Regions from separate parts of the Arthrobacter sp. K410C genome, predicted to be linked through region 2. Evidence: predicted binding sites of a transcription regulator. Region 2 holds the regulator's gene; the other holds the start of a gene.
The links. The regulator LexA, encoded in region 2, represses DNA repair genes until DNA is damaged. The targets are predictions, from matches to a motif close to TCGAACANNTGTTCGA.
Positions count from the first base shown of each region.

Region 1: AC5RU7_RS16470 (DUF6504 family protein) is a predicted target of LexA. The motif match lies at 1,351-1,366, and genes of this name have one in related genera.

Region 1 covers NZ_JBNHFJ010000013.1:47,586-63,348, forward strand. Annotated here, with positions in the region: partial or broken gene AC5RU7_RS16450 (SOS response-associated peptidase) at 1-25, shown strand, start outside; gene AC5RU7_RS16455 (VOC family protein) at 51-473, opposite strand; gene AC5RU7_RS16460 (chorismate mutase) at 493-813, shown strand; gene AC5RU7_RS16465 (hypothetical protein) at 846-1,235, opposite strand; gene AC5RU7_RS16470 (DUF6504 family protein) at 1,395-1,733, shown strand; gene AC5RU7_RS16475 (DNA polymerase III subunit alpha) at 1,730-5,218, shown strand; gene thrS (threonine--tRNA ligase) at 5,335-7,344, shown strand; gene AC5RU7_RS16485 (HIT family protein) at 7,363-7,950, shown strand; gene pgsA (phosphatidylinositol phosphate synthase) at 7,940-8,563, shown strand; gene pdxS (pyridoxal 5'-phosphate synthase lyase subunit PdxS) at 8,706-9,632, shown strand; gene AC5RU7_RS16500 (M3 family metallopeptidase) at 9,923-11,935, opposite strand; gene AC5RU7_RS16505 (CapA family protein) at 12,021-13,313, shown strand; gene AC5RU7_RS16510 (type 1 glutamine amidotransferase) at 13,319-14,080, opposite strand; gene AC5RU7_RS16515 (MurT ligase domain-containing protein) at 14,077-15,369, opposite strand; gene pdxT (pyridoxal 5'-phosphate synthase glutaminase subunit PdxT) at 15,460-15,763, shown strand, end outside.
Region 2 covers NZ_JBNHFJ010000002.1:341,126-356,888, reverse strand. Annotated here, with positions in the region: gene hisH (imidazole glycerol phosphate synthase subunit HisH) at 1-626, opposite strand, end outside; gene hisB (imidazoleglycerol-phosphate dehydratase HisB) at 623-1,249, opposite strand; gene AC5RU7_RS06565 (histidinol-phosphate transaminase) at 1,313-2,431, opposite strand; gene AC5RU7_RS06560 (LysM peptidoglycan-binding domain-containing protein) at 2,545-2,958, opposite strand; gene lexA (transcriptional repressor LexA) at 3,396-4,130, shown strand; gene AC5RU7_RS06550 (ATP-dependent DNA helicase) at 4,204-6,261, opposite strand; gene hflX (GTPase HflX) at 6,254-7,834, opposite strand; gene AC5RU7_RS06540 (class I SAM-dependent methyltransferase) at 8,283-8,897, shown strand; gene dapF (diaminopimelate epimerase) at 8,878-9,822, opposite strand; gene miaA (tRNA (adenosine(37)-N6)-dimethylallyltransferase MiaA) at 9,897-10,793, opposite strand; gene miaB (tRNA (N6-isopentenyl adenosine(37)-C2)-methylthiotransferase MiaB) at 10,797-12,356, opposite strand; gene AC5RU7_RS06520 (regulatory protein RecX) at 12,399-12,884, opposite strand; gene recA (recombinase RecA) at 13,029-14,084, opposite strand; gene AC5RU7_RS06510 (DUF3046 domain-containing protein) at 14,295-14,519, opposite strand; gene AC5RU7_RS06505 (MarR family winged helix-turn-helix transcriptional regulator) at 14,561-15,088, shown strand; gene AC5RU7_RS06500 (helix-turn-helix domain-containing protein) at 15,190-15,642, opposite strand.

The DNA.
Region 1 (15,763 bases), on a different contig from region 2:
CAGGCCCGTAGAGGCGCTGTTCTAGGAGTCCCCGCCCCGGCGGCGTTGACTTAGACGGTGACTGAACCGTCGTCGTCCACAGCCCAGGTGGGGTTGTACGCCACTTCCCAGCGGAAACCGTCCGGGTCCGCGAAGTACCCTGTATAGCCGCCCCACGGCTGGGTGACCGGCTCGGCAACAATGGCGGCACCCGCGGCCGCCGCCTCCGCCATTACCTGGTCCACCTCCTCAACGCTCGCCAGGTTTTGGCTGAGGGTGATGCAGGGGACCGGCCCGGGGGCGCTGACGCCTGCTTCCGCCTGCATCTGCCCCGCGTCCCAGAGTGAAAGCACCAGGCCATGGTTGACCTGGATGAACACCACGTCCCCGGCAACCTCCTTGTGGACCGGCCAGCCCAGGCCATCCACGTAGAACGCCCTGGACGCTGGAACGCTGCGGACGCCCAGTGAAATGAAGTCGACTCTTGGCTGCATGCTTCGATACTGTCAGACGATGGCAACTATTCAAGGAAACGATCGGGACGCTTTGGCCGACAAAGAACAGCTCGCTGCCGTCCGGGTTGCTGTGGATGAGGTGGATGAACAGATCGTCACCCTCATCGCCCGCCGCGAACGGCTGATTCGCATCGCCGGCACCCTGAAGGGCGACGACGCGGAGGTCCGTGCGCCCGACCGCGTGGAACGGATTATCGAACACGTCCGTTCGGCCGCTGAGAAGAAGGACATTGACCCGGACATCGTGGAATCCACGTACCGGGCCATGATCTCGGGCTTCATTGAACTCGAGATGCGGGTCCACAAAGAATCCAGCTGAACCCCGCGCCAGGGCAAGAAAAAGAGGAAGCCTTACAGGGCTTCCTCTACCGGGACGCCGGACTGGAATTCCCGGCCGTCCGCCTCACTGAAGGCGGAGATGACATGCCCCTGCCCCAGCCCGTTGATGGCTGCCTTGGGAAACTGCCCGGTAATGGTGTTTTCGGAGTGCGATACACCTGACAGGTCGTAGTTCTCCTCAATGCCCTGTTCGCGGTTGAACGAGTAGAAGGCAATGGCCTCCCCGTTCATGAACTCAATGCACAGCCGCCGTTGCGACGAATAATCCGGTGTGGCCCCGACCATTCCCACGACATATGCGCCGGACCCTGGAATGGTGCCGTCGATGTCGAAGGTGGCCACGAGGGTGGAGTCCTGTGCCTTGAGGCTTGCCTGCTTGAGGAGTGCGTCTTGGGTTTCCATGGCTCCATCCTGCTCCCTGCTTTCCGCTCCGTCCACCCCCTTGTCCGGTAACGGCGGGGAAGCCCTGCGACCCCTTTCTATGCATTGGGCTGAACCGGGCGTAGACTTGAACTGTTCGAACACATATTCGAATAGGGTCAGGTTATTCCGGGAGGCGCCATGGGCATGTTCAGCGAATCCGTTGATGTCCTGTGCTCTCCTGAGGGCCAACCTGTAAGCCTTGTTTGGGCCGGCAGGTCCTACGATGTCTGTGCCGAACCAATGCGCTGGTATGAGCGCCGGCAGTGGTGGGCGGAAGACAGCAGGGCGCCTTTGGGGAGCGGTCCCGGGGTGGTGGACCATGAAATCTGGCGGGTGCAGGTATTGCCGTCCCCGGGTGGAGCCGCCGGAAGCACGGCGCACGGTGAACCACTGACCCTTGACCTTTCCCGCCATATCCGCAGTGGCCGCTGGCGGCTGGTGCGGATCCATGATGCCCTCCGGCCCAGAACAGCATGAGCTTCACGCACCTTCACGTCTCCACCGCATTCAGCGCCCACTATGGGGTTTCCTGGCCGGATGAACTGGCACAGGCTGCCGCCGCGGACGGCGCCACCGCCCTTGCCTGCACGGACCGCGACGGCCTGTATGGAACCATCAAGCACCTTAAGGCCTGCATGGCTGCCGGTTTGGATCCCATCGTCGGAGTTGACCTTGCGGTCCTTGACGACGACGGCGACCACCGTACCCAGGTGGCAGGCAGGGTGGTTGTCCTTGCCCGCGGGCACAACAACGGTGCCGGCTATCGGGCCTTGTGCCGCCTGATCTCCGATGCCCACGCACGGACAACGGGAAAAGCCGGGGGAGCGGTGCCGGTTGCCGTGACACGTGCCGAACTTGCCTCCCGGACGCTTGATCCCCAGACCCTCAAGCCGGTACTGACTGTCCTGATCGGCCCTGATTCGGATGTTGGCCGGGCAATGGGAGGCCGGCGCTATCTCCGCCCGCGTACCCTTTTTAAGCAATGGCTGGATGCCATGCCAGGCGGGACGGTGGTGGCAGAGATTGTCTCCCAGCTCAGCGCCCCGGGGTCACCATTGAGCACTGCCCACGCAGTCCGCATGCTCCGGCTTGCCGAGGAACACCACGTACCGGCGATCCTGACAAACGCAGTCCGGTACTGTGCTGCAGACGGCGCACCCACAGCTGACGTTCTTGATTCGGCAAGGACCCTGAAATCGCTTCCGGAGCTCGCCACCGAACCGCTGCTGCAACCCACCGGCCAGGGCTGGCTAAAGTCTGCTGACCAGATGCTCCTGCTCGGCAAGGAAATCATCGCTGCCGCAGGTTACGGTGCCGCTGACCTTAAGCAGCTGATGACGCAGACCGAGGCGCTCGCCGACCTGTGCCGGATTGATCCCGCTGCCGATATGGGGTGGAAGCAGCCTGTTGTGCCGGAGACAGCCGTGCTGGGGATCAGCCAGGACCCGCACCAGGAGCTGGTGGAGCGTTGCAATGCAGGGATCGGCAGGCGGTTTCCAGGCATCAGCGGGGCGGCGGAAAGAACCATGGAGTCACGGCTTGAGCATGAACTGCGTATCATCCGGAACCTCGGTTTTTCCTCCTACTTCCTGACAGTGGCAGAGGTGTCCAGGATGATCCAGGACATGGGTGTCCGGGCTGCGGCCCGCGGATCCGGCGCTTCCAGCCTTGTGAACTACCTCATCGATGTCAGCCACGTGAACCCCCTCCAGCATGACCTGATCTTCGAGCGTTTCCTCTCCCAGGACCGGGCAACCCTGCCGGACATCGACATCGACGTCGAAAGTGCCGAGCGCCATAACGTCTACCGGCGGATTTTCGAGCGGTTCGGTGCCGAGCGGGTCACGTTGATGAGCATGCAGAACGGTTACCGGGCCAGGGGAGCGGTACGCGATGCCGGTATGGCACTCGGCATGGATGACGGCGAAGTGGGTGAGATCGCCAAGCAGCTGTGGCGCTTCTCGGCCCGCAAGTTCCGTGAAGCGCTGCAGGAAAAGCCCGAACTCAAGGAGTTCGCCGGAAGGGTTGAGCAGCGCGATGCCGACGGCAACCAGCAGCTCGATCTGCTGGTGGACCTGACCGAACGCCTTGACCGGCTGCCACGCCACATCTCCATGCATCCCTGTGGGGTGATCCTCGGTGACGCCACGCTCCTGGACCGCACCCCGGTACAGCCCAGCGGACTGGGGCTGCCCATGAGCCAGTTCGACAAGCACGACATGGACCCCATGGGCATGCTGAAGCTCGATGTCCTGGGTGTGCGGATGCAAAGCGCCATGGCATTCGCGGTCCGGGAAATCATCCGGATTCATCCTTCAAAGAATGAGGTTGTTACTGCCGGCCGGCACCCTGCCGGGGCGGATGGTTCGGGACCAGCCTATATTGCTGACAACGGCCACATCGACCTCAACGCCGTGCCGCTCGATGACGAGCCCACCTACGAACTGATCCGCAGCACGCACACTTTAGGCTGCTTCCAGATCGAATCACCGGGCCAGCGCGAGCTGATCGGCAAGATGGCCCCGCGTGAATTCAACGACCTCATCATCGATATTTCGCTGTTCCGGCCCGGGCCCATGAAGTCGGATATGGTGCGGCCCTTCCTTGAACACCGGCACGGGTTTGCCCCGGAGGTCTACCCCCACCCCGACCTGAAACCGGTGCTGGCGGAAACACACGGCGTGACCGTGTTCCACGAGCAGATCCTGAGGACGTTCGACGTCATGACCGGGTGCGGCTTGGCCAAAGCGGACGAGTTCCGCAGGGCCCTGAGCAGCGAAGAAGGCGAAGCCGGCGTCGAAGATTATTTCCGAAGGAAGGCAAAAGTGAAGGGGTATTCAGCAGACGTCGTTGACAAGGTTTGGGACACCCTTAAATCCTTTGCCAGCTTCGGTTTCTGCAAAGCCCACGGTGCGGCCTTCGCTGTGCCCACCTACCAGTCAGCCTGGCTGAAAACCCACCACCCCGAGGCATTCCTTGCCGGGCTGTGGGAGCACGATCCGGGCATGTACCCCAAACGGCTGCTGGTTGCCGAGGCGAGAAGGCTGGGCATCCCTATCCTTCCTCTTGATATCAACCTCAGCAAGGCTGAGTACCGGGTGGAGCGGGTCCAGTCCGGCCCTGACGCCGGAAAACTCGGTATCCGGCTGAGCCTCAACGGTATTTACGGGCTCTCCAGGACAGAGTTGAAGAGAATCGTTGCCGGACAGCCGTACGAATCGCTGGCCGACCTCCGGGCAAGGTCGAAAATCAGCAAGCCAAACATCAAAAGGCTCGCGCAGCTGGGTGCCTTCGATTCACTGCACCGGGAGGCGGGAGGTACTGCCAACCGGGCAGACCTGGTGCAGCATCTGCAGAAGCTCCAGGCGTCCGGCAGCAGCAGGAAAGGCGTCGAGGTCCTGGAGGGACAGTTACCGCTGCCCCTTGGGGATGTTGAACTCCGGAATGTCGCCCCGGGACTGCCGGAACCAACCCTGGTGGAAAACGTCCGGGCAGAGCTTGACCTGATGGCGGTGGACGTCAGTACCCACCTGATGGACAGCCACCGGCCCCTGCTGGACAGGCTGGGCGTCACCACCGCAGACAAACTGCTGGGCCTGCGCAACGGTACGGAGGTCCTGGTGGCCGGGGTGCGTGTGGCCACCCAGACGCCTCCCATGCGGGGCGGCAGGCGGGTGGTGTTCATCAGCATCGACGACGGCACCGGCTGTGTTGACTCTGTCTTCTTCCACGAGGCCCAGGAAAAAGCTGGGATGCTCCTGTTCGGCACCCGGCTGCTCCTGATCAGGGGTACCACCCGGCGGACCGGTCCCCGGGGAATCAGTTTGAGTGCCAGCATGGCCTGGGACCTGAGCCGGACCGAAACCCTGCCGTTCCCGGATCCCGCAGCCCAGGCGCCGGACGTGCCACATCCTCTGGACGGGATCAGCAGAAGCCTCGCCATTACCGGATTCAACGGCTGACACTGCCGTGCGCCGCGTTGGTCGGCCTATCCCCGAACAGATAGCATTGACGATGGCTGGCTGTGGTCCCCGTACGCCACAAGCTATGAAGCCTGAACTTTGAATAGGAGACACCCGTGTCAGATGCCCAGCAGATCACCCTCGTCGTCGATGGCGAAGAGACCAAGGTGACTACCGGGACAACCGGTGCGGAACTCTTCTTTGAGCGCCGCGATGTAGTTGTGGCCCGCGTCAACGGCGAACTGAAGGACCTGGACCAGGAACTTCCCGAGGGCGCCGACGTCGAAGGCGTCACCATCGATTCCCCTGACGGGCTGAACGTGCTCCGCCACTCCACCGCCCACGTCATGGCCCAGGCAGTCCAGCAGTTGCGGCCGGACGCCAAGCTGGGAATCGGCCCCTACATCACCGACGGCTTCTACTTCGACTTCGATGTCGCAGAGCCGTTCACCCCCGAGGACCTCAAGACCCTCGAGAAGATGATGCAGAAGATCATCAACCAGAACCAGAAGTTCGTCCGCCGCGTGGTCAACGAGGACGAAGCCCGTGAGGCCATGAAGAACGAGCCTTACAAGCTGGAGCTGCTGGGCAAGAAGAACGACGCCGCCGAGGCCGGTGAAGGCGTGAACGTCGAGGTGGGTGCCGGTGACATCACCATCTACGACAACGTGGAGCGCAAGGACGGCACCACCGTCTGGTGCGACCTCTGCCGCGGGCCGCACCTGCCCAACACCAAGCTCATCTCCAACGCCTTTGCCCTGACCCGGTCATCCTCCGCCTACTGGCTGGGCAACCAGAAGAACCAGCAGCTGCAGCGCATCTATGGCACCGCCTGGCCCACCAAGGACGCGCTCAAGGCGTACCAGGAGCGGCTCGCCGAGGCAGAACGCCGCGACCACCGGAAGCTCGGCTCGGAACTGGACCTCTTCTCCTTCCCGGACGAGCTGGGCTCCGGCCTGCCCGTCTTCCACCCCAAGGGCGGCATCATCCGCAAGGAGATGGAGGACTACTCACGCCAGCGCCACGTCGAGGCGGGCTACGAGTTCGTCTACACGCCGCACATCACGAAAGGCCACCTCTACGAGGTTTCCGGCCACCTCGACTGGTACAAGGACGGCATGTTCCCGGCCATGCAGGTGGACGCCGAACTGAACGAGGACGGCACCGTGCGCAAGCCGGCCCAGGACTACTACCTGAAGCCGATGAACTGCCCCATGCACAACCTGATCTTCAGGTCCCGCGGCCGGTCCTACCGGGAACTGCCCCTGCGCCTGTTCGAATTCGGATCCGTTTACCGCTATGAGAAGTCCGGCGTTGTCCACGGCCTCACCCGGGTCCGCGGAATGACACAGGACGACGCCCACATCTACTGCACCCGCGAACAGATGAAGGACGAGCTCACCAAGACCCTGACATTCGTCCTGGACCTGCTCAAGGACTACGGCCTGAACGACTTTTACCTGGAGCTATCCACGAAGGACCCGGAAAAGTATGTCGGCGAAGACGCCGCCTGGGAAGAGGCCACCAGGACCCTCGCCGAGGTTGCGCAGGAGTCGGGGCTGGAACTTGTTCCGGACCCGGGCGGAGCAGCCTTCTACGGACCCAAGATCTCCGTGCAGGCGAAGGACGCCCTGGGCCGCACCTGGCAGATGTCCACCATCCAGCTGGACTTCAACCTGCCCGAGCGCTTCGAACTGGAGTTCCAGGCAGCGGACGGCAGCCGGCAGCGGCCGGTGATGATCCACCGCGCGCTCTTCGGCTCCGTGGAGCGGTTCATGGGCGTGCTGACCGAACACTACGCCGGCGCGTTCCCGGCCTGGCTGGCGCCCGTCCAGGTGGTGGGCATCCCCGTTGCGGAAGCCTTCAACGAGTACATGTTCGACGTCGTCGACCAGCTTAAGGCGGCAGGCATCCGCGCCGAGGTGGATACGTCGTCGGACCGCTTCCCGAAGAAGATTCGCACGGCCAGCAAGGACAAGATCCCGTTCGTGCTGATTGCCGGCGGGGACGACGCCGAGGCAGGTGCCGTGTCCTTCCGCTTCCGTGACGGAAGCCAGGACAACGGTGTTCCGGTGGCCGAGGCAATCAAGCGGATCACGGAAGCCGTCCGTAACCGGACCAGCTAGCGGAACGGAACCAGCAGCGTGCAGGAGAACACAGGCGCAGGGTATCCAGGGGATGCCGGCGTTACCGACGACTTTGCCCTCGCCGGTGTCCCCGACGCCTTCCAGCGCCTGTGGACTCCGCACCGCATGGCCTACATCAAGGGCGGCCAGCACCAGTTCAAGAACGAAAACGACTGCCCTTTCTGCCTGGGGCCGGGCCGCACGGACGAGGATGCGCTCATCGTCCACCGCGGCAAGACCTGCTACGTGGTGTTGAACCTCTTCCCCTACAATCCGGGGCACCTGCTGGTGTGCCCCTACCGCCACATTCCTGATTACACGGACCTGACCCTTGAGGAAACCGCTGAGTTTGCCGACCTCACGCAGACCGCCATGCGCGTGCTGCGGAAAGTGGCGAACCCCGGCGGGTTCAACCTGGGGATGAACCAGGGCGTGGTGGGCGGTGCCGGCATCGCCGCCCACCTGCACCAGCACGTGGTTCCACGCTGGGGCGGGGACGGGAACTTCTTCCCGATCATCGCCCAGACCAAGGCCATCACGCAGACCCTCGACGAGGTCCGCCAGCAGGTGGCCGACGCCTGGCCCGGGGAGACGGATGCTGAATAGGCACGCGCGCGGATTCTTCACCGCGCTGTTCACCCCGCTGGCCCGCTGGCTCCTGAGGATGGGCGTCTCGCCGGACGCCGTTACCGTCATTGGCACTGCCGGAGTTGTTGTGGGCGCACTGGTGTTCTATCCCCTGGGGCAGCTGTTCTGGGGAACACTGTTCATCACCGCATTCATCTTCTCCGACGTCCTGGACGGCATCATGGCCAGGATGCAGGATGTGAAAAGCCGGTGGGGAAACTTCCTCGACTCCACCCTGGACCGCATCGCCGACGGCGCGCTCTTTGCCGGCCTGGCCATCTGGTTCTTCACGGGCGGGGCGGATACCCCCATAGCAGTTGCTGCCATGATCTGCCTGGTCCTTGGCATGGTGGTGTCCTATGCCAGGGCCAAGGCGGAGTCCCTCGGGTTCACCGCGAACGTGGGAATCGCCGAGCGTGCGGAACGCCTGGTTTCAGTGCTGGTGGTTACCGGCCTGACCGGCGTGGGCCTGCCACCCGTGGTGCTCCTGGCCACCCTCGCGCTGCTCGCCCTGGCCAGCTTCATCACCGTTGTGCAGCGCGTGTTGTCCGTCCGCCGGCAGGCACAGGCGGAACCGACGCCCGCTGATTAAGCATGATTAAGCCGCCCGGCCCTGGTGGGACTAGTATTAGGACTGCCCGGTCAATGGATCCGGCACTATCCGTGTGTGCACAGTCCGGCACTTGCCGCCTGCACGCCCGGCGAAGGTCATCTATCTACCCATAGGGGTTTTTGTGTCTACACCTGATGTAAGCAGCGAGGCCGGTTCCTCCGCGAACAGCGTCACGGGCAGCAGCCGCGTGAAGCGTGGCATGGCCGAGATGCTCAAGGGCGGCGTCATCATGGACGTCGTCAATGTCGAACAGGCCCGCATCGCCGAAGACGCCGGTGCCGTTGCTGTCATGGCGCTCGAACGCGTGCCGGCCGACATCCGCGCCCAGGGCGGCGTGTCCCGCATGTCCGATCCCGACATGATCGACCAGATCATCGACGCCGTGTCCATCCCGGTCATGGCCAAGGCCCGGATCGGCCACTTCGTCGAAGCCCAGGTCCTGCAGTCCCTCGGCGTCGACTACATTGACGAGTCCGAGGTCCTCACCCCGGCCGACTACACCAACCACATCGACAAGTGGAACTTCACCGTTCCCTTCGTCTGCGGTGCCACCAACCTCGGTGAGGCGCTGCGCCGCATCAACGAGGGCGCGGCCATGATCCGCTCCAAGGGCGAGGCCGGCACCGGCGACGTCTCCAACGCCACCACGCACATGCGCCAGATCCGTGCCGAGTTGCTCAAGCTCGCCGCCCTGCCCGAGGACGAGCTCTACGTCGCCGCCAAGGAACTGCAGGCACCGTACGAACTGGTCAAGGAAGTAGCCTCCACCGGCAAGCTTCCCGTGGTGCTGTTCACCGCCGGCGGTATCGCCACCCCGGCCGACGCCGCGATGATGATGCAGCTCGGTGCCGACGGTGTGTTCGTCGGCTCCGGCATCTTCAAGTCCGGCAACCCTGCCCAGCGCGCGGCCGCCGTCGTCAAGGCCACCACCTTCTTCGACGATCCTGACGTCATCGCCAAGGCCTCCCGCGGCCTGGGTGAAGCCATGGTGGGTATCAACGTCGACGAGATCCCCCAGCCGCACCGCCTGGCCGAGCGCGGCTGGTAATTCTGCCTTAGCGCTTTTGGGGCGCCGGACGGCGCGATCCTCTGCGTGCTATTCCCCGCCTCCCGCTGCCGCCATACAGGCGATGGCCGGGGGCGGGGCCCCTTTTACGCACGCTGCCGGACCACACCGTCCGGCGCTGCGTGTCGCCTGGTGCCTTAATTGACGACGCCGGTTCCCCACCCTGTGCGGTGGGGGACCGGCGTCGTTCGTTTTCCTTGGAGTTTTCGTCCAGATATGGGGACTTCTGGGCGTCCCAAGTCACCATATCTGGACAAAAACTCGGGATGTTGTTACTCGAGGCCGCGGCGCTTCAGGAGGGGCTCCAGGCTGGCATCGCGGCCGCGCAGGACCCGGAAGGAGTCCAGGGGGTCGCGGCTGTTGCCGCGCGAGAGGAGCTCCTGGCGGAACCGTTCACCGTTCGCCCGGGTGAGGCCACCGTTCTCGCTGAACCAGTCCACCGTTTCGGCGTCCAGCACTTCACTCCAGATGTAGGAGTAGTAGCCGGCGGCATACCCCGCACCCGCAAAAATGTGCTGGAAATAGCCCGTCCGGTACCGCGGCGGAATCAGCGGATGGGCCATCCCCGCTGCCGCGAGGGCCTTCGCCTCGAACTCAAGCGCGTCCTCCGGGACGTTGCCCGGCTCCAGCGTGTGCCAGGCCAGGTCCAGCAGCGCCGCGCCGAGGTATTCCGTGGTGGCAAAGCCTTCACCCCAGAGCCGGGATTCTTCCAGGCGGTCCACGATGTCCTGCGGAAGCGGCTCCCCGGTGACATGGTGCCGGGCGTAGTTGGACAGCACGTCCGGCCACATGATCCACATCTCGTTGACCTGCGAGGGATACTCCACAAAGTCCCGGGGGACAGACGTGCCGGAGAACCTGGGGTACGTGACGTTGGACAGGAGCCCGTGCAGGGCGTGCCCGAACTCGTGGAACGCCGTGCGGAGCTCGTCCAGGGTCAGCAGCGTGGGTTCGCCAGTCGGCGGCTTGGAAATGTTTAGGTTGTTGATCACCACGGGGCGGGTGCCCAGCAGGCCTGACTGGTCCACAAGGGAATTCATCCACGCGCCGCCGCGCTTGGACTCCCGGCTGTAGTAGTCGCCCAGGAACAGTCCCAGCCCGCTCCCGTCCTCGTTGCGGACCTCCCAGACCCGGACGTCGGGATGGTAGCCGGCAAGGTCAGTCCGTTCCTGGAAGGTGATGCCGTACAAGGAGGTGGCGGCATGGAACACGCCGTCCACCAGCACGGTGTCCAGCTCGAAATACGGCCGGAGCGCCTGTTCGTCGACGTCGTACCTGTCCTTCCGGACCTTCGCGGAGTAGTAGGCCCAGTCCCAGGCCTCCAGCGGATGGCCCGCGACGCCGGCCAGTGCCTTTGCCTCGGCGTCGGCGTTCCGGACGGCTGCCGGCGCCAACCGGCCAAGCATGGACTGGACGGCCCCGAAGTCCGGAGCGGTCTGCCGGTCCACCACCAGTTCGGCGTAGTTGTCGTATCCCAGGAGGGACGCCTTCTCGGCCCGCAGGCCGGCCATCCGACGCGCCAGGTCAAGGACATCCAGTTCCCCGCCGCTGCTGCCCCGCGCAACCGACGCCTCAAACAGGCGGCGCCGCACGCTCCGGTCCGCCAGCGAGGCAAGGGCAGGCTGGTTTACCGGCTGGACGAGAGTAAGCAGGTACTTGCCATCGTGTCCCGCATCGCGGGCCGCTTCCGCAGCACTGGCCACATCATCTGCCGGCAGGCCCGCAAGTTCGGCAGGGCTGTCCAGCAGGAGGGCAGCCGACTTCATGCCTTCCTTGACCCTTTGGCCAAACTCCGTGCCAAGGCGGGCCAACTCGGCGTTGATTGCCCGGAGCCGCTCCTGCCCAGGCCCGTCCAGCTGGATGCCGGACTGGCGGAACTCCTTCAGGTACTCCTCCAGCAGGCGCGCCTGCTCGGGATCGTGTCCGGAGGCATCAACGGAAGCGAACCTTTCAAACAGTGCGCGGTTCAGGAAGACCTCGTCCTGGTGCGCGGAAAACCGCGGCGAAAATTCGGTTTCCAGCTCCCGGATCCGTTCGGACGCGTGGGCTGACACCAGGGTGAAGAACGGCGCCGCGGCCCGCTCCAGCAACCGCCCGGACCGTTCCATCGCCACCACCGTGTTCTCGAAATCGGCAGGCTCAGGGTTATCCACGATCACCTGGATCTCAGCGAGGTGTTCGGCTAGTCCGGCTTCGATGGCTTCGGCGTAGTGCGAATCCTCGATCGATCTGAACGGCGGGAGTCCGTAGGGGAGGAGGCTGGGAGCCAGGAGGGGGTTCATCATGGGGTAAACCTTTCACAGCAAGCCACGCTTCTCAATGTGGCAACAATGCCGTATGCAGACGGCGGCCATCCCTACAATGACGGGTATGGGGACCATAGCCGCCGGGGCGGCCGGGCGCTGGCGCGCCCGCGTCGTGGCATTGTCGTTGGCCGGAGCGCTGGGCTTGACAGGTGTGCTGGCGGGCTGCGGCCTGCTCGCTGAACAGAACGGTGCGCCGCCGCAGCCGGCCGAATCGGTCCAGGCTGGAACTGCCCAACCTGGTACGGCCGAGCAAACCGGGACGCCGCCCCCTGACTCCACACCCACACCGGCTCCCACTCCCGGGAATGGGCCGGCGTGCCCGGTGCTGAGGTGCACCTCGGTCCTGGTCACCGGCGATATGCTGGTCCACACCGAGCTGTGGCAGCAGGCGCAGCAGGATGCCGCCGCCGCCGGAAAACCCGGCCTTGATTTTGTGCCGCTGCTGGAGGGCCAGCGCCGCTACATCAGCAGGAGCGATCTTGCCATCTGCCACCAGGAAACGCCGGTGGCCGGACCGGAGGGGCCATTCTCCGCTTATCCCTCCTTCAACGTCCCGCCGCAGATCATCTCGGCTTCAAAGGCGGTGGGCTACCAGGCATGTACGACGGCGAGCAACCACACCATCGACCGCGGCACCGACGGGCTGCTGCGCACCCTCGATGCCCTGGACGCGGCGGGTCTCAAGCACACAGGCTCGTACCGCACTGAGAATGAGTCGCAGGGGATCCTGATCCTGGAAACTGCGGCCGCCAAGGTGGCTGTCATCCAGGCCACCTACGGGCTCAACGGACTCACCGCCGAGTACCCGTGGCAGGTGGACATGCTGGACGCGCCGGCCATGATCGCCAAGGCGGAAAAGGCCAGGGCCCTGGGCGCGGACATCGTCCTGGGCGCGATGCACGCCGGCGACGAGTACGCCACCGCACCGAACGCACAGCAGCAGGAGGTTGCCCACGCGCTGGCTGACAGCGGCCAGTTCAACCTGGTGTACGGGCACCACACGCACTCGGTCCTGCCGATCGAAAATTACAACGGAACCTGGATCGTCTACGGTCTGGGCAACGGGGTCACGGAACTCTCGCCCTGGTACGTGGTGAACAACGAAGGCCTGCTGGTCCGGGCACAGTTCGGCCAGGACGGTTCCGGTAAGTGGACGGTCACCGATCTCGCGTGGGCGCCGTCGGTCATTGTCCGCGATCCCTACCGCTGGTGTTCGGTGGCTTCGGACGCGCCGCAGGGTCCCTGCGCAGGGCCGGAAGCGGATGCCGCAACCCGGCAGCGCACGCAGGCAGTGGTGGAGTCAATGGGGGCAGCGGCTGCCGGAGCCCACGAGCTGCTCATCAGCCGCGAGCCGTAGGCGGTTCAGCGGGGACGCCGGGCTGCGTGTTCCCTTGCCAGCTCGGCAAACCTGTCGTCCGGGTGGCCGGGCTCGAACGTTCCATACCTGCGCTCCGCCGCCGTGCGGATCAGGAAATCGGCGATGGCCGGGTTTTTCGGCAGCAGCGAACCGTGCAGGTAGCTTGCAACGATGTTCCGGTAGCGCGCGCCCTCATGCCCGTCACTGCTGTTGTTTCCGGTCCCTTTGGCGGTGGTGCCCAGGGGACGGACACCCTCTCCCAGCGTGGTCTGGCCGCTGTGGTTTTCGTAGCCGAGGACTTCACCGAACTCGGGTGTGGAGACTTTGACGTTGCCGATCAGCCGCTCATCGGTGCCGTGGGTCTCGACGTCGAGGACGCCGATGCCGGGGATGACGGCACCAGTGCGGGTCTTGAAGAACCGTCCGAAGAGCTGGTACAGGCCGCAGATCAGCAGCATGGGCGCGCCGTCCTCCGCCAGGCCCTTCAGCTCGGGGGCCCGGTCCTGGAGGTCGTCCTGGATGATGAGCTGCCCGCTGTCCTGGCCGCCTCCGCCCACGATGATGTCCACGTCTTCCGGGAAGGGGTCGCCCACGTTGTATTCAAGCAGTTCGGGCGTGTAGCCGTGCCAGCTGATGCGCCGCTGCAGGACCAGCGCGTTGCCCCAGTCGCCGTAGATGTTCATGTCCCGCGGATAGAGCTGGACCACACGGAGGGTCCCCTTGCCCTGTCCTTCAACGGGTCCGGTGGCGGGTGTTTCGGAACTCACGAGACAACCTCCACGGTGGTGATCTTGGACAGTTCGCGGCGGATGGCCAGCATGGCGGTGTACGTGCAGAAGATCCGCTTGGGCTTGCCGGAAGCTTCCCGGATGAAGGAGGCCAGCGCCGGTGCGATCTCGGGCTGGACTGATCCGAAAGGAACCTCGTCATACTGGAGCCGCAGGGCCATGTCGTAGGCGCGGGATCCGGTGAGCTGGTCCACGCCCTCCGCATGCAGGGAATCGAACTCCACGTCCCACAGCCAGGACATGTCCCGGCCGTCGGCATAGTTGTCGTTGATGGCAATCATCGTGGCGTAACCGCCCGCCGGGAACGACTTCAGGCCGAGCCGGAAACCGCTGGGGTTCTTGACCAGTACCAGGTCCAGGGGCTGGCCGTCCACGGTGAGGCTCTCGCCGCGTCCGAAGGCCGGCGCCACCTGGGACAATGCCTCCAGCAGCGTTTCGTGGTCAGCGGTGGCGGCGCCGGCGCCGCAGATGCTCCTGGCCAGGGTCAGGGCGGCCGCTGCGTTGAAAATGTTGTAGACGCCCCGAAGCTTCATCGACGTGGTGACCGTGCCGCCGTCGTACTCGAATTCGGCGGTGTCCGCACCCACCTTGCGGAGTACGACGTCGGCTGCCGGCTTCTCCGAAAGGCCCGCCGGGGCGGGGCTTCCGGGGGCGGCGCGCATGTCGTCGTCGTTGGGGAAGGTGCCCAGCAGTGACTCGTCCAGCCCGAAGTACTTCACGTCCTGCCCGGTAAGGGTGTCGGCGATCCTTGCCACCCGCGGGTCCTCGCGGTTCAAGACCACCGTTCCGGTGGTCTTGGCGGCAATCTGCTGGAGCAACTGGGCTGTCTTGTCGATTTCGCCGAACCGGTCCAACTGGTCCCGCAGGACATTCAGGAGGAGGCAGTACCGGGGCGGGACGCTGTTGACGAAGTGGACGGCGTGGGCTTCATCGAGTTCCAGGACGGCGATATCGGCGTCGAGCCTGCCGCGCCAGTCCACCTCACCCAGCAGGGCAGCTGCAACGCCGCGCGTGAAATTGCTGCCGGTGCGGTTGGTGAAGACCCTGAGCCCCTGGCTCTCCAGCAGTTCCACCACCATCTTGGTGGTGGTGGTCTTTCCGTTGGTGCCGCTCACCACCGCAACGCCATGGGGGAGGGTGCTGAGCGTCCGCCGCATAAAGCCGGGATCGATTTTTTCGACCACCAGGCCCGGCAGGGCGGAGCCGCCGCCCCGGAGCCGGGTGGCCCGGCGGACCAGCTTGCCGAGCGGAACACTGAGGGAAACCATGTTTCGAATATATCCCAGCAACGGCATGCAACCGCCGCGGGCTGCTCCCGGCGGACCCGGCGGCAGGGCGCGGGCCCGTATGCTGGATGGATGACAAATTCCCTTTCCGCCGCTTCCGCGCGCGTTGGTGCAGGCCTGCGGATCGGCGTGCTGGCGCTCCAGGGTGACTTCCGGGAGCACCTCCGGGCCGCTGAGGCCACCGGCGCCGAAGCCGTGGGCATCCGCCGGCCCAAGGAGCTGGACGGCCTGGACGGGCTCATCATTCCCGGCGGCGAATCAACCGCAATCGACAAGCTGGCGCGGGCCTTCGACCTGGCCGAACCCCTGCGGGAGCGCATTGCCGAAGGACTGCCGGTTTATGGTTCCTGCGCCGGCATGATCCTGCTCGCCTCGG
Region 2 (15,763 bases):
AGCGGGCCGTTTTCGACGGCGGCGATGAACGGGGCACCATGCTCGGACCAGGTGACCAGGGGCGGCGCCATGCGCGGCTGGATGACGTCGAAGTTCCATTGCTGCACACCGTAGGAATGCACGAAGTAGAAGCGTTCGTTCTCGACGCCGGCAAAGAGCTTCGAGCCTTCCGGTACCTTGACGGTGTTCCAGCCCATGTGCGGCACCACATCGGCGGGCAGGAGTTCCACCTTGCCGGGCCACTCCCCGATGCCTTCTGCCTCCGTGCCGTGTTCCACGCCTGCCTCGAAGAGCACCTGGAGGCCGACGCAGATACCGAGGACGGGCTTGCCCCCGGCAACCCGGCGTCCGATGAGGCGGATGCCGTCGACGGCCTTCAGTTCGCGCATGACGGTTTCGAAGGCGCCGACGCCGGGGACCACCAGGCCGTCAGCGTTCAGGACGTCCTCGGGCTTGGCGCTGAGCACTACCTCGGCGCCGGCCCGTTCCAAAGCACGCACGGCCGAGCGGACGTTCCCCGAACCGTAGTCCAGCACCGTGACGGTGGGCTTTCCTTCAGGGGAAGGCAGCTTCCGGCTGGCGGACGGATCGATAATTGCGCCGTCCTTCAGGACCTGGCCGCTCACAGGGCACCCTTGGTGGAGGGGATGCCTTCCACCCGGGGGTCCGGTTCCACGGCTGCCCGCAGGGCGCGCGCGAACGCCTTGAACTGGGCCTCCACGATGTGGTGCGGGTCGCGGCCAGCGATGACGTTCATGTGCAGGCAGATGCCGGCGTGCAGGGTGATCGCCTCGAAGACGTGGCGGGTCAGGGAGCCAGTGAAGTGGCCGCCGATCAGGTGGTACTCCTGGCCCGCAGGCTCGCCGCCGTGCACAAGGTAGGGCCGGCCTGACACGTCCACGACCGCGTGGGCCAGTGCCTCGTCAAGGGGAACGGTGGCTTCGCCGAACCGGCGGATCCCCGCCTTGTTCCCCAGCGCCGTGCGCAGCACCTCACCGAACGTGATGGCCACGTCTTCCACGGTGTGGTGGACATCGATGTGGATGTCCCCGGTGGCCTTGACCGTCATGTCGATGAGCGAGTGCTTGCAGAGCGCCGTGAGCATGTGGTCGTAGAAGGGCACGGACGTGTCGATGTCCGAGACGCCGGTACCGTCGAGGTTTATCTCCACGAGCACGGACGACTCACTGGTGGCGCGCTCCATGCGCGCGGTCCGGGCCGCGGCCGTGTTCGATCCGGTGGAACTCATGGTCAGGTGTCCTTTTTGCGGGAGAAGGAGTGTGGCACGGCGTCCAGCGCCGGTACTTCAAGTCTAGGCGGGAAGCGCGGCCTGACTGGCAAGGATGCTTTCCAGGGCGGTGAGGAATGCTGTGGTTTCGCTCTCAGTTCCTGCCGTGACGCGGAGGTGGCCGGGGATCCCGACGTCGCGGATCAGCACGCCGGCATCCAGCAGCTCCTGCCAGACCTGGCGGGGGTTCTCCAGGCCGCCGAAGAAGACGAAGTTGGAGTCCGAGGCTGCGGGCTTGAGTCCCAGCCGCGTCAGTTCGGTGACGATGCGGTCGCGCTGCTTCTTGATGTCTTCGACGTCGGCCATGAGGGCTTCGCGGTGCTGCAGGGCCGCCAGGGCTGTTGCCTGCGTGACGGCGGACAGGTGGTAAGGCAGGCGGACCAGGCGCAGGGCATCCGTGACTTCGGGGGCTGCCGCCATGTAGCCGAGTCGTGCACCCGCGAGGGCAAACGCCTTGCTCATGGTGCGGGAAACGATCAGCCGCTCCCGTCCGGGCAGGAGGGTCAATGCGCTGGGGGTGCCGTCGTGGGCGAACTCGTGGTAGGCCTCGTCCACAATGACGATGGTTTGGCTTGCTGCTCCGGCCTCGTAAACGGCTTCCACCACATCCAGCTCGAGACCGGTGCCGGTGGGGTTGTTGGGTGAGCAGAGGAAGACGATGTTGGGCTGGAGTTCCTTCACCTGGCGGGCCGCGGATTCGGCGCTCAGCCCGTAATCGCCGGCGCGTTCGCCCTTGATGTATCCGGTGTCCGTTCCGCTGGCCAGCAGCGGATACATGGAATAGGTGGGCGGGAAGCCAAGCGCTGTGCGGCCGGGACCACCGAAAGCCTGGAGGATCTGCTGGAGCACTTCATTGGAACCGTTGGCGGCCCACAGGTTGGACTCGTCCAGTCCGTGGCCCAGATACTCTGCCAGCGCCCGGCGGAGCTCGGTGAACTCCCTGTCCGGATACCGGTTGAGGCTGGTGGCGGCCTCGGCCACGGCTGCGGTGATGGCGGCCCTGACGTCAGCCGGAACGCCGTGCGAGTTTTCGTTGACGTTCAGGAGGATGGGGACATCCAGCTGGGGCGCCCCGTAGGGGGTCAGCCCGCGGAGGTTGCTGCGGAGGGGAAGCCGGTTCAGACGCTCTAGCTGGTCATTCACCTGAACAGTTTAGTGGCCGTCCCGGAGACCGGAAAATGTGACAGCCGGTGTTCGCGCTGGGCGTGCGGCCTGCGGCAAGGCCGCACCCGGCGCATGTTGGGGCGGACGCTGCCTCAGCTGGTGGGGACGTACAACTGCTGGCCGGGCAAGACCGCCCCTGCAGGGAGGTTATTCAGCTGGACGATGTCGGCAACCACGTCCCGGGCATCACGGTCGGGGGCGACAGTTCCAGCGATGGACCACAACGACTGTCCGGACTGGACTGTAACGGTCACCGTGGGGGTCACCGTGAGGTCTTCAGCAGTGTCGGAGGCCTTGGCCGGCGAGTTAAAGAACCCTGCCAGGGACAGCAGCAGGGCCGCCAGCAGCACAAGCGGGATACCGATCAGGACGATCTTTCCCCGCCGGGTCAGGCGAAGGGGAGGCAGGGGCGCCGGGCCCCCCGGGGTTCCGGGCGTGGCGTGCTGCAAAGCCTGCCGGGCAGAGGCCTGCGGAGCGTTTGCCTGCGAAGCGGATATAGCTGACATGTCTGAGTCCTCCTGGACCATCCTGTGCTGCCGGGGAAAAATCGTGCTGTGGTGCCTGTAGTGCCGGTACTGCTGTTAGTGCCTCTAATGCCTTGGTGCGTTCTCCGCCTGGGGGCGGGGACTGGCGACTCCCTGCTTTACGAGGTCCAGCCTGCCCGGCACCACTGACATTCCGGCTTTCGCATTCGAACGGTTTTCGAATACCGTGCACTTGACTAGAACACATATTCGAACTTTTGCCTCTCCAGTTTTAGCACCTATCAACGAACAATGTCGAGACTCGCTAGAACAAATGTTTGAAAAAGCAAAGTGGCTGGCCTAGCTTTGAAACAGGAAACAACCACCCTTGAAGCTGATCAGCGGGGTCTGACAAAAGGGCAAGTCACCCAGTCCGGAGCCTTGGAAAGCCCGGTGGCAACCGAAAGGCATTGGCGAATATGGCAGCAGCAGCCACCGGGGGCAGGGCAGCCTCGCAGCCGAAAAGGGCCGCGAAGGGGCTCACGCCGCGGCAGAAGAAAATTCTGGAAACCATCCAGCGCTCGGTCAACGAGAACGGCTACCCGCCCTCGATGCGCGAAATTGGCGACACTGTGGGTCTGGCCAGCCTGTCCAGCGTCACCCACCAGCTCTCACAACTGGAGAAGCTGGGCTACCTCCGGCGGGATCCGAAGCGGCCCCGGGCCATGGAGGTACTCACGCCTCTCACACTGGATGGCGGACCCGCAAAGACCGGCGGTCCTTCGGTTTCGCTGCCCCAGGACGCGGGTGCCACAGTAACGGAGCTGCCCACCGCAGTGGACACCGCCATGGTGCCACTGGTCGGCCGGATCGCCGCCGGCGGTCCCATCCTGGCCGACCAACTGGTGGAGGACGTCATGCCGCTCCCCCGCCAGCTGGTGGGACAGGGCGAGCTGTTCATGCTTCGGGTGGCGGGCGATTCCATGGTGGACGCCGCCATCTGCGACGGTGACTGGGTGGTGGTGCGGCGCCAGGCGGATGCCGCCAACGGCGATATCGTGGCGGCGCTCCTGGACGATGAGGCCACGGTCAAGACCTTCCGCCAGCGTGACGGCCATACCTGGCTGCTCCCGCAGAACACCCAGTACGAACCGATTCTTGGCGACCACGCCACCATCATGGGCAAAGTGGTCTCGGTCCTGCGCTCGCTCTAAGGGAGAGCAGGACCAACAACTTTATAGTTCGAAAAAGACGGCACCTTCCCCTTTCACGGGAGGGTGCCGTCTGTCAGTGGGCCTCCGCGGCCAGGCGCTCAAGAGCTGCTACCGCTGTCTTCCGGTTCGTCGTGGCCCAGAACGGGGGCAGAGCCCCCCGCAGGAACCCGGCGTAGCGCTCGGTGGCAAGGCGTGAATCCAGCACCGCAACCACTCCCTTGTCGCCGGTGGACCGGATCAGGCGGCCTGCCCCCTGGGCCAGCCGGATGGCGGCATGGGTGGCGGACACCGACATGAACCCGTTGCCGCCCGCCTGCGCCACCGCACGGGACCGCGCCGTCATGAGCGGATCGTCGGGCCGCGGGAACGGAATGCGGTCGATGACCACCAGCCGGCACGATCCGCCGGGGACGTCTACTCCCTGCCACAGGGACATGGTTCCGAACAGGCAGGTGTCCGGTTCGTCGGCGAATTGCTTGACCAGGGCCGTCATAGTGGAATCGCCCTGGCAAAGGACTGTCACACCGAGCTTGGGGCGAAGCGCCTCAGCTGCTTCCTCGGCGGCCCGCCGTGAGGAGAACAGGCAGAGCGCCCCGCCGCGGGATGCGCGGATGAGCGCCTCCAGTTCGGCCAGCGATTCCGGCGATGCTCCCCGGCCCGGTTTGGGCAGGTGGCCGGCAACGTACAGGATGCCCTGCTTCGGGTAGTCGAAGGGCGAGCCCACGTCCACGCCGGTCCAGCTGGGGGCGCCGTCTCCCACCAGGCCGAGACCCCCGGCGGCGGGCTCGAACGCTGATCCGATGGCCAGGGTGGCGGATGTCAGGATCACGGTGTGATCGGCAAAGAGGCCCTCCCGCAGCCGGCCTGCCACGGACAGCGGCGCGATGTTGACCAGCACGGGCGCGGACTCGTCGGGCTGCGAATACCCCTGGCCGGGGTCGAAGGAACTGGCGCGCGAGAACCACACCACTTCCCTGTTGTCCCGGGCCGCAAGCAGCCGCTCGCACAATTCCAGGATGAGCATCAGGCGGGACCGCGCAAGCTGCCTCCCGCCGTCGGGCGTCGTGCTGCTGTCCCCCTTGGAATCGGACAGCGCCGCGCGGCAGGCCTCACGCAGCTGGTCGATGCAGTCCAGCTGTTCGTCGTTCAGGCCGTTGGGCAGCAGCCCGTTCGGCGCGCCCGCGAGGGCCAGTTCGAGGTTGGCGGCGGCGGCGTTGAGGGCGTCCACGGTGATGGCCGTGTGCTTCCGCGCGCTGGAGGCGGCGGCGTGGACCATGGCCACGGAGAGCTGGCCGGAGACGGCTCCCGTGACCCGGTCCTGCAGCTCGTGGGCCTCGTCCACCACCACAACGTCATACTCTGGCAGGACGGCCAGCCCTTCGAAGGCGCTGACAGCCAGCATGGCGTGGTTGGTGACCACGACGTCGGCCTCTGCCGCGTCCTGGCGTGCCAGCTCGCTGAAGCATTCCGCAGCCAGGGGGCACTTCTGTGAACCCAGGCATTCCACCGAGGTCACCGAGACCTGCCGCCAAGCGCGGTCGGTCACACCGGGAAGGAGTTCGTCGCGGTCGCCGGTGGCGGTCTTCTCCGCCCACTCGCGCAGCCGCACCACCTCCTTGCCAAGCTGCGAGGCGGGACCGCCGACCGTTGCGGCAAAATGGGGAACACTGGTGTCCTCCCCCAGCGAAAACAGCTGCCCCTCGGCGGGCTCCTCCGAAGGGAACCCGCCTTCGAGCTTGTGCCGGCAGACGTAGTTGGAACGGCCCTTGACCAGTGCCACCTTCACCGGCCGCTCCAGGGCAGGAGTGATCGCCTTGAGGAGACGTGGCAGGTCCCGGCCCACGATCTGCGTCTGCAGTGCCAGCGTGGCGGTGGAAACCAGGGCAGGCTTGTTGCTTTCGAGGGCGTGGGCAATCAGCGGAACCAGGTACGCGAGGGACTTGCCGGTGCCGGTTCCCGCCTGTACCAGCAGGTGGTTCCCCGTTTCGATGGCGCGCGCCACCTGCCTGGCCATTTCGTGCTGCCCGGTGCGGCTCTGCCCGCCCATGGCGGCAACGGCCCGGTCGAGCAGCTCGATGGCGAACTGCCCGCCGGCCGTTTCCGTGGCTTCGCCGGCCACGAGGTCAGTCATTCGCGGCGAAGGGTTCCAGTTCGGCCGCTAGGCCTTCCCGCACCATGACGACGGCCCGGGTACCTGCCTCGACGTGGTCAAGGCTGATGATTTCAGCGTCGGAGTCGTGCAGTTTGCTGAGCAGGTCGCCGCGGTTGTATGGAAGGAGCAGTTCCATCTTGACGCTGGGCCGCGGGATGGATTCGCTGATTACGCGGAGCAGTTCCGCGATCCCCTCTCCGGTACGCGCCGAAACCACCACGTGGCGCGGCTCGCGCTGCTTCAGCCGCTCCACCACGAAGGGGTCCGCTGCGTCGGCCTTGTTCAGCACGATGATCTCCGGGATCTTGCGCGCATCCACCTCGCTGAAGACCTTGCGGACGGCAGCAATCTGGCCTTCGGGATCCGGGTGCGAGGCATCCACAACGTGCAGGATGAGGTCGGCGTCAGCCACCTCCTCCAGCGTGGAACGGAAGGCCTCCACCAGTTGGGTGGGCAGGGACCGGACAAAACCGACCGTATCCGCCAGGGTGTACCCCAGACCGTCCGCCGTTTCGGCCTTGCGCACCGTGGGGTCCAGCGTGGCGAACAGGGCGTTTTCGACCAGCACGCCCGCGTCCGTCAGGCGGTTCAGCAGGGAAGACTTCCCGGCGTTGGTGTACCCGGCGATGGCCACGGAGGGAACGGCATTACGACGGCGGTTGGCGCGCTTGGTTTCGCGGGCCGGCTTCATCGCGGCGATTTCGCGCCGCAGCTTGGCCATGCGGGTGCGGATCCGCCGGCGGTCCAGTTCGATCTTCGTCTCACCGGGGCCGCGGGAGCCCATGCCGGCGGCCGCGCCACCCACCTGGCCACCGGCCTGGCGGGACATCGACTCACCCCAGCCGCGGAGGCGGGGAAGCAGGTATTCGAGCTGCGCGAGCTCAACCTGTGCCTTGCCTTCCCGGCTCTTGGCGTGCTGGGCGAAGATGTCCAGGATCAGGGCAGTGCGGTCGATCACCTTGACCTTGACGATGTCTTCAAGCCCGCGCCGCTGGGACGGGGCAAGTTCGGCGTCGACGATCACGGTATCCGCGCCGGTGGACATCACGATGTCCTTGAGTTCCTGGGCTTTTCCGGAGCCCAGAAACGTACCGGGATCCGGCTTGTCCCGGCGCTGCACCAGGCCGTCCAGCACCTCTGAACCGGCTGTCTCGGCAAGTGCCGCAAGCTCGCGGAGCGAGTTTTCGGCGTCGGCAAGGGTTCCCTCGGACCAGAGCCCGGCCAGGACCACGCGCTCCAGGCGCAGCTGGCGGTATTCGACCTCGGTGACGTCTTCCAGTTCGGTGGAGAGGCCGGCGGTGCGCCGGAGGGCGCGGCGTTCCTCAAGGTCCTGCTGGTCGCCGTCGAACGTGGTGTGCTCTTCGTCCAGGCGGGAGATGGCCTGTGCCGCACCCAGCACGGGCTTGCCGTTGCCGCGTTCTTCTCCGCGGGGCGTGCTGAGATTCCTGGCCGGTACGTCCTTGGAGAGAATCCGGTCGATCACAGCCTGGATTTCCGCAGGGCTCATGTCCTGGGCGGCTGGTTCGGATCCGGTGTTGGGCTGGCTGGTCATGGTCTCCTTTGAAGATTCGGCAGTTCCAGAATAGTGCCGATTGCTGGTCTGTGGGGAAGTATTCGCGCTGGGCTGACGGCCTGCGGTCATGCAGTTCTCCTGGGATGTTGGGCGCCGGCGGGCCGAAGGCGGCCGCGGGCGCGGGTGCCGCATCACGGAAGGCGGCGGAGCGGGAACGTGCCGGAGAATCGGCGAGAAGACCAGCGGATGCTGACTTTCGAGTATTGTCCGGCTGCCGGAACAGACATGTTGGGTCTGGTCCGGTGCACAAGCGGAAGGTGATGAAAACCTGCGTCGCCGTGGGACTGGCCGTCGCTGGAGGACGGACTGCGGGACGGGCGGTGCCCGTCCCGGCTACTCGAAGATCAGGAACATGCCCTCCACCATAGCAGAGGCCCCGCGTCCGCAGTTTCCCTTTACGCTGCAAGGGGAACTACTCTGGCCAGTTATGGAGTCCGCACACTATTTCAGCGCATCCCCCGCCGGCCCCTTCACCAGAAAGCCCCTCACAGTAGAGCTCGCCGGCGAAACCCGCAGGCTGCAGACTTCCAGCGGCATCTTCAGCCCTGACGGCATCGATAAGGGGACGGCGGTCCTCCTGGCTGAGGTTCCGGCGCCCGCGCCCACCGGTAATCTGCTGGACATCGGCTGCGGCTGGGGACCCATCGCGCTCACCATGGCGCTGCGTGCCCCGCACGCACATGTGTACGCCGTGGACGTGAACGAACGCTGCATCACGCTGACAAATGAAAATGCTGCCGCTCTCGGGCTGGCGAACGTTGTGGCCAGCACGCCCGACGCAGTTGATCCGGACCTAAGGTTTGACACGATTTGGTCGAATCCGCCTATCAGGATCGGCAAGGACGAGCTTCACTCGCTGCTGAAACTGTGGCTGCCGCGGCTCGCGCCCGGTGGATCTGCGTGGCTGGTGGTTCAGAAGAACCTGGGCTCGGATTCCCTCCAGCGCTGGCTCGCCGGGGAGCTGGACCATTCCTTCAGGGTGACCCGCGAGTCCACGTCCAAGTCCTTCCGCATCCTGAAAGTCAGGAAAGAGTCCCGGTAGCCACGATGACGGCCGGGCCGCTGAGTTCCACATGCTCGTGGCCGGCCGGTCCGGCGAAGAATTTCACGCCTACTACCCCGCCTGGCACGTGGACCCGCCAGGTGTCCGGAGCCTCTGCGCCGGCCCAGTGGCGGATGGCGACGGCGGCAGCACAGGCTCCCGTTCCGCAGGACTGGGTCTCGCCGACACCCCGCTCGTGGACGCGCATGGTGACTGAACCAACGCCGTCGTGGACGAGCGGTTCAGCCGGGACAACGAACTCCACGTTGGTGCCGTTGGCAGGAATGGGTTCGACGGTGGGTGCCGTGAAGAGCCGGGTCCCCGCGAGTTCGGAGAGTTCTGCGAGGGCCACAACGGTGTGCGGGTTGCCCATGCTGACGGACAGCGCGGGCCGCGGGACCTCCAGCCCGTCCGCGGTGACCAGCGAATCCATGGCTTTGGCTGTGGCTTTACCGGGGAAGATGAACTCCCAGGGGCCCATGTCCACGGCGTACTCGTCCCCCGTACGGACCACGGTCTTGGCCCCGCCGCGGGTGCCGATGGTCAGTGCACCGCCGTCGGGAAGGTCGATCAGGCCTTCGGCCCGGAGAAAGTGGACGAAGACACGGACACCGTTGCCGCACATTTCGGACAGGGAGCCGTCGGCGTTCCGGTAGTCCATGAACCACTCGGCCTCGGGGACCGTGGCCAGCAGGTCGCGGCCTTCGGGGAGCAGGCGGGAGGGAACCGCCCGGATCAGGCCGTCTCCGCCAATGCCGCGGTGCCGGTCGCACAGGCCAGCCACCTGGCCCGCGGTGATGGTGCGCTCCCCCTCGGGATCAGCCACCAGGACAAAATCGTTGCCCGTACCATGCCCCTTCGAAAAGCGCAGCCCGCCCAGCGTGCGGAAGGCGGGGCCGGTGGTCTCTGCGAGGGTTGCGTCCATGCTTCCAAGGTTACCGGCCGGCTGCGGCAGGCCCGAAACCGGCTGCCCGGCACTGAAGCGCCGGCTGGAACCCGTCAGCGGCAGAGGTCCGCGGCACGCTCCACCAGTTGCGGGTCCTGCCAGTCCAGCCAGCTGATCCGGGGGTCCGCCCCGAACCAGGTGAGCTGGCGGCGGGCGAACTGGCGGGTGGCCACGATGGTGCTTTCCGCGGCCTCTGCGACGGTCGCTTCACCGTCGATGACCTGCAGGAACTGGGAGTAGCCGAGGGCGCGGGATGCTGTCTTGCCGTGGCGGAGGCCCTGGGCGTCCAGCCGGCGGACTTCGGCCAGCAGCCCCTTGTCCACCATCGCGTGCACCCGCAGGGCCAGGCGTTCCCGTAGTATGTCCCGGTCCACCGCGAGGCCCACCTGCACGGCGGGGTGGACGTACTCGCGGCGGGGCATGAAGGAGCTGAAAGGGCGGCCGGTGAGCTGGTGGACTTCCAGTGCCCGGATGATGCGCCGGTCATCGGAGAGCCGGCCTGCCGAGACCGGGTCCACGGCCCGCAGCCTGGCCAGCATGGCCGCGGTGCCGGTGGTGGCAAGGTCCGCTTCGAGCTGCTGCCTCAGCTGTGGGTCGGTGCCCGGAAAGTCCAGGACATCCAGCGCGGCCCGGACGTAGAGCCCGGACCCGCCGGCCAGGATGGCCCGTTTTCCGCGGGCATGGATTTCGTCGATGAGCTGCCGGGCCTGCTGCTGGAAGTCCGAGACGCTCGCTTCCTGCGTCACCTCCAGGATGTCCAGGAGATGGTGCGGGACTCCCCTGCGCTCCGCCACGGTGACTTTTGCCGTTCCGATGTCCATGCCGCGGTAGAACTGCATGGCGTCAGCGTTGATGACTTCGCCGTCCAGCTCCAGGGCAAGGCTGACGGCGAGGTCCGATTTGCCGGAACCGGTGGGACCGACGACGGCGATGACTGGCGGAGTGCCCACCTGTCAGGGAGTGCGCAGCGGCAGTGAGGGCATGCCCAGGGAGACGCCCTTGCGGCCGGCGCCCGCAGCGGGTGCCGGGGCGCCGCAGGAGTCTGCCTGCGACCTGTCCCAGGCGTCACCGGCCCGTGAGCGCCGCAGGCTGTAGTCCTCCAGCGTGGGGTCCGCGACCAGGTGGAAGGCGGCAGCCTCAGTGATGGTGACCGTAACGAGGTCTCCCGGGCGTGGTGCGGGCGCACCGTCCGGAACGGAAAAATGCACCAGGCGCTGGTCCTGGGACCGGCCGGACAGCCGGTGGGTTTCTTCCGCCTTGCGGCCCGACTGGGCGGTGACCATCACTTCTGCGCGGCGGCCCAGCTGCTTGCGGTTCTCCTCGGCGGCGATCCGGTCCTGCAGCGCGGTGAGCCGTTCGAACCGCTCCTGCACAACGGCCTTCGGCAGCTGGTCGGGCAGGTCGGCGGCCGGGGTGCCGGGGCGTTTGGAGTACTGGAAGGTGAAGGCTGTGGCGAACCGCGATTGTTCCACGACGTCCAGGGTGGCCTGGAAGTCTTCCTCGGTTTCGCCCGGAAATCCGACGATGATGTCCGTCGTGATGGCCGCATGTGGGATCTTCTCCCGGACCTTGTCCAGGATGCCCAGGAACTTCGTGGACCGGTACGAGCGCTTCATGGCCCGGAGGATGCTGTCCGAACCGGACTGCAGCGGCATGTGCAGCTGCGGCATGACGTTGGGTGTTTCCGCCATGGCATCGATCACGTCGTCGGTGAAAGCTGCGGGGTGGGGGCTGGTGAAACGGACGCGTTCCAGGCCCTCGATCTGGCCGCAGGCGCGCAGGAGCTTGGAGAATGCCTGCCGGTCGCCGAATTCCACGCCGTAGGAGTTGACGTTCTGGCCCAGCAGCGTGACTTCGATGGCACCGTCGTCCACAAGTGCCTGGATCTCCGCGAGGATGTCCCCGGGACGGCGGTCCTTCTCCTTGCCGCGAAGAGCCGGGACGATGCAGAACGTGCATGTGTTGTTGCAGCCCACGGAGATGGAGACCCACCCGGAGTAGACCGAGTCGCGCTTGGTGGGAAGCGTGGACGGGAACACGTCCAGGGATTCCAGGATCTCCAGCTGCGCCTCGTTGTTGTGCCGGGCGCGGTCCAGCAGCGCGGGCAGGGCGCCGACGTTGTGGGTTCCGAAGACGGCGTCCACCCAGGGCGCCTTCTTCAGGATGGTTTCGCGGTCCTTCTGGGCCAGGCACCCTCCCACCGCGATCTGCATGCCGGGATTGGCGGCCTTGACCGGCGCCAGGATCCCCAGGTTGCCGTAGAGCCTGTTGTCGGCGTTTTCCCGGACCGCACAGGTGTTGAATACCACCACGTCCGCCTGCTCGCCGTCAGCAGCAACATAGCCTGCATCCTCGAGCATGCCCGCCATGCGCTCGGAGTCGTGCACGTTCATCTGGCAGCCGAAAGTGCGCACCTGGTAGGTGCGTGCCTTGGGCGCGGCGTCGTGCGGCAGGGGCCCGGCCTCTTCGGAGGGCTGGGCACCGGAAAAGGAGGAAGGAATGGTCAAACTCACCTATTAAGGGTACCGGCTGTTACAAGTACGGTTTCGTGGCCCCTAGTCGGGGTCCGGAGCTCCGCAGGCTTCGAGGACCTCGTTCACGATGCGGAACGCCTGGGAGGGCTGGTAGCCCTTGCGGGCAAGCATGGATGCGAGGCGACGGACCGCCTTGTCGCGTTCGGCGCGGTCTGTCAGGTCCGTTCCCGGCCGGATCTTCCGCTCCACCAGGGATCGGGCGGCAGCCTCTTCATCGGCGTCCGTCAGCTGCTCCAGGGCGGCGGTGGCCGTGTCCTGGTCGATGCCCTTCTCAGTGAGCTCACGCCGGAGTGCACCCTTGGCCAGTTTCCGGGACTGGGAACGGCTGCGGACCCACATATCGGCGAATTCGGCGTCGTCGATGAGCCGGACTTCCTCGAACCTGTCCAGTACTGCCTCTGCGATGTCTTCGGGAATGTTCCGTTCGGCCAGTTTGCGCGCGAGTTGAAGCCGGCTCTTGGCAGAGGCTGTCAGCTGCCGGTAGACGATGGCCTGTGCGACGGACACGGGATCGGGCTCGGGATCGCCGAAATTGGGCGCGTGGGGGTCGCCGGGCCCGCCCAGCTCCCCCAATGAAGGGGGTGCCTGGCGGGCCCGCCCCGGGCGGCCCCCGCTGCTGCGGGGCCGCTCCTGTTCAAATCCGGCCAACTGCTAGAACCCGTCGACTGCCTTCAGTTTCGGGGAGTCCTTGGACTCCGCCTCCGCCGGCTTCACGCCAACGCCGAGCTTTTCCTTGATCAGCCGCTCAAGTTCGGCTGCCAGCTCCGGGTTGTCACGGAGGAACCGGCGGGAGTTCTCCATGCCCTGGCCCAGCTGGTCGCCATCGTAAGTGAACCAGGAGCCTGACTTCTTGATGATGCCGTGCTCCACGCCCATGTCGATGATGCCGCCCTCGCGGGAAATGCCCTGGCCGTAGATGATGTCGAACTCGGCAACCTTGAAGGGCGGGGCCATCTTGTTCTTGACGATCTTGGCCTTGGTCCGGTTGCCCACCGAATCCGCGCCTTCCTTAAGGGTCTGGATGCGGCGTACGTCAATGCGGACGGAGGCGTAGAACTTCAGGGCCTTACCACCGGTGGTGGTTTCCGGCGACCCGAAGAAGACACCGATCTTTTCACGCAGCTGGTTGATGAAGATGGCGGTGGTCTTGGTCTGGCTCAGCCGGCCGGTGATCTTACGCAGGGCCTGGCTCATGAGCCGGGCCTGCAGGCCGACGTGGCTGTCGCCCATGTCGCCTTCGATTTCCGCGCGCGGCACCAGGGCGGCCACGGAGTCGATGACGATGACGTCCAGCGAGCCGGATCCGACCAGCATGTCCATGATCTCCAGCGCCTGCTCACCGGTGTCCGGCTGGGAGACCAGGAGTGCATCGGTGTCCACGCCGAGCTTCGCGGCATAGTCCGGGTCCAGGGCGTGCTCGGCGTCGATGAAGGCTGCGATGCCGCCGGCGCGCTGGGCGTTGGCCACTGCGTGCAGGGCGACGGTGGTCTTACCGGAGGATTCCGGCCCGTAGATCTCGATCACGCGGCCGCGCGGCAGTCCGCCGATTCCCAGTGCGACGTCCAGGGCGATGGAGCCGGTGGGGATCACTTCGATGGGCGCACGGACTTCATCGCCCAGGCGCATGACCGAGCCCTTGCCGAATTGCTTGTCAATCTGGGCCAGCGCTGCTTCCAGCGCTTTTGCACGATCCGGGGCTGCCGCCATGGTTGACACCTCTAATGCTTTCTCGATGGTGGCCTTCGCGGCCGTTTATTGGTCATCTCTGACGCTAGGGGGACCCACTGACATTCCGGCCGGGTAATGGCGGCTATGTGGATAACCCGTTACGAAAAAGCATAGCTTTATCCGAACAGGTATTCGAACAGCTTGGCGGCGTGTCAGGGGAAAATACCGGCGGTTACCGAGGCTGAGCAGTCAGTCCCGCAGCGGCTTGATGTCGCGGCCCAGCCGGCGTTCGGCAGGAACGTCCTGGACGTCGCAGACGGCCAGCCATACCTTGCGCGGTTCGATGCCGGCAGCGAGTGCCTGGTCTGCGGTCCTGCCGCCAACGCCCGCCAGGACCAGGGTGCTGCTCAGCACGCGGGAGTAGCCTGCGCCGAACTCGTCATCCATCAGCCGCCAGTAGTCACTGAGTCGCATCAGAAAATTCTCTCACGGCTCCGGACCTTAGAATTGTTGCCATGAGCAACTCCCCCGACGCCCTGCCGGACCACGGCGCCGACGCCACCACAGATGCTGCGCTGAACAACGTTGAACACCAGCTCACCCTCCTGTGGCGGCGGGGCCGGGCCATCACCAACCAGTTGTCCCGGCAGGTGCACCCGGACATGGAGCCCGCAGCCTACGGCCTGCTGACCGTGATCCGCCGCGAGGGCCCTATCCGCCTGACAGAACTGGCCATGAGCATCGGAGTGGGAAAACCGTCGGTGAGCCGGCAGATTGCGTTCCTGGAGAGCATCGGCCTGGTGTCCAAGGAAGCCGACCCGCTCGACGGGCGCGCCCAGTCAATCCGGCTGACGCCGAAGGGCGAGGAGAAGATGCACCAGGTGCAGGATGCCCGGCGGCAGGTCTTCCGGGAGCGGCTCGGCGAGTGGCCGGTCCAGGACCTCGAGGAACTGGCTCGGTACATGGCCAAGCTGAACGCGACGTACGAGCGGGACGGCTTCCCCAAGGACGCTCCCGGCGCAGCAGCCGGCCAGGAAGGCTGACGGAACCCCCTGTATGGGTTTGCACGTGAACGACGGAAGCCCCCGGCCTGTGGCCGGGGGCTTCACAACGTTCCAAGGCCCACCAACGGGTGGGGCCGCCCTTAGCGGGCGCCGGAGAGCAGACCGTCGGAAAGTTCGCCATTAAGTTCAGTGTCGAGGTCGCGCTCAAGGTCGCGGCCGTAACGCTGCGAGAATTCCTGCGGAACGGTGTCCGGCACGGTGACGCCTTCGGCCACTGCAACGCGATCGCTCACCTCGCGGAGCATGCTGGACAACGGAACGTCCAGTGCCGAGCAGATCGAGGACAACAATTCCGATGACGCTTCCTTCTGGCCGCGCTCCACTTCGCTGAGGTATCCAAGGGAGACACGGGCGCTGTGCGAAACTTCACGGAGCGTACGCCCCTGACGCTGGCGGACATCGCGCAGGACATCACCAATTTCGTGACGAAGTACAACCATCTTGCGCTCCTTCTGTTCGCTCTTACCCTGATCGGCGAGGCCCACATCCTTCCAGCGGACAACGCCGTTTACGGATACGGGCTGCTTTACCATCTGTATCGCCTTGCTCCCTCATTGGTCCGGTCCGCCCTGAAGCGAACCGTGTGGTCATTTCATCCTAGGCGCCTCCGCTCTTCGGAAGCGACACAATGTAATAACTAATCGGTACCGGCTT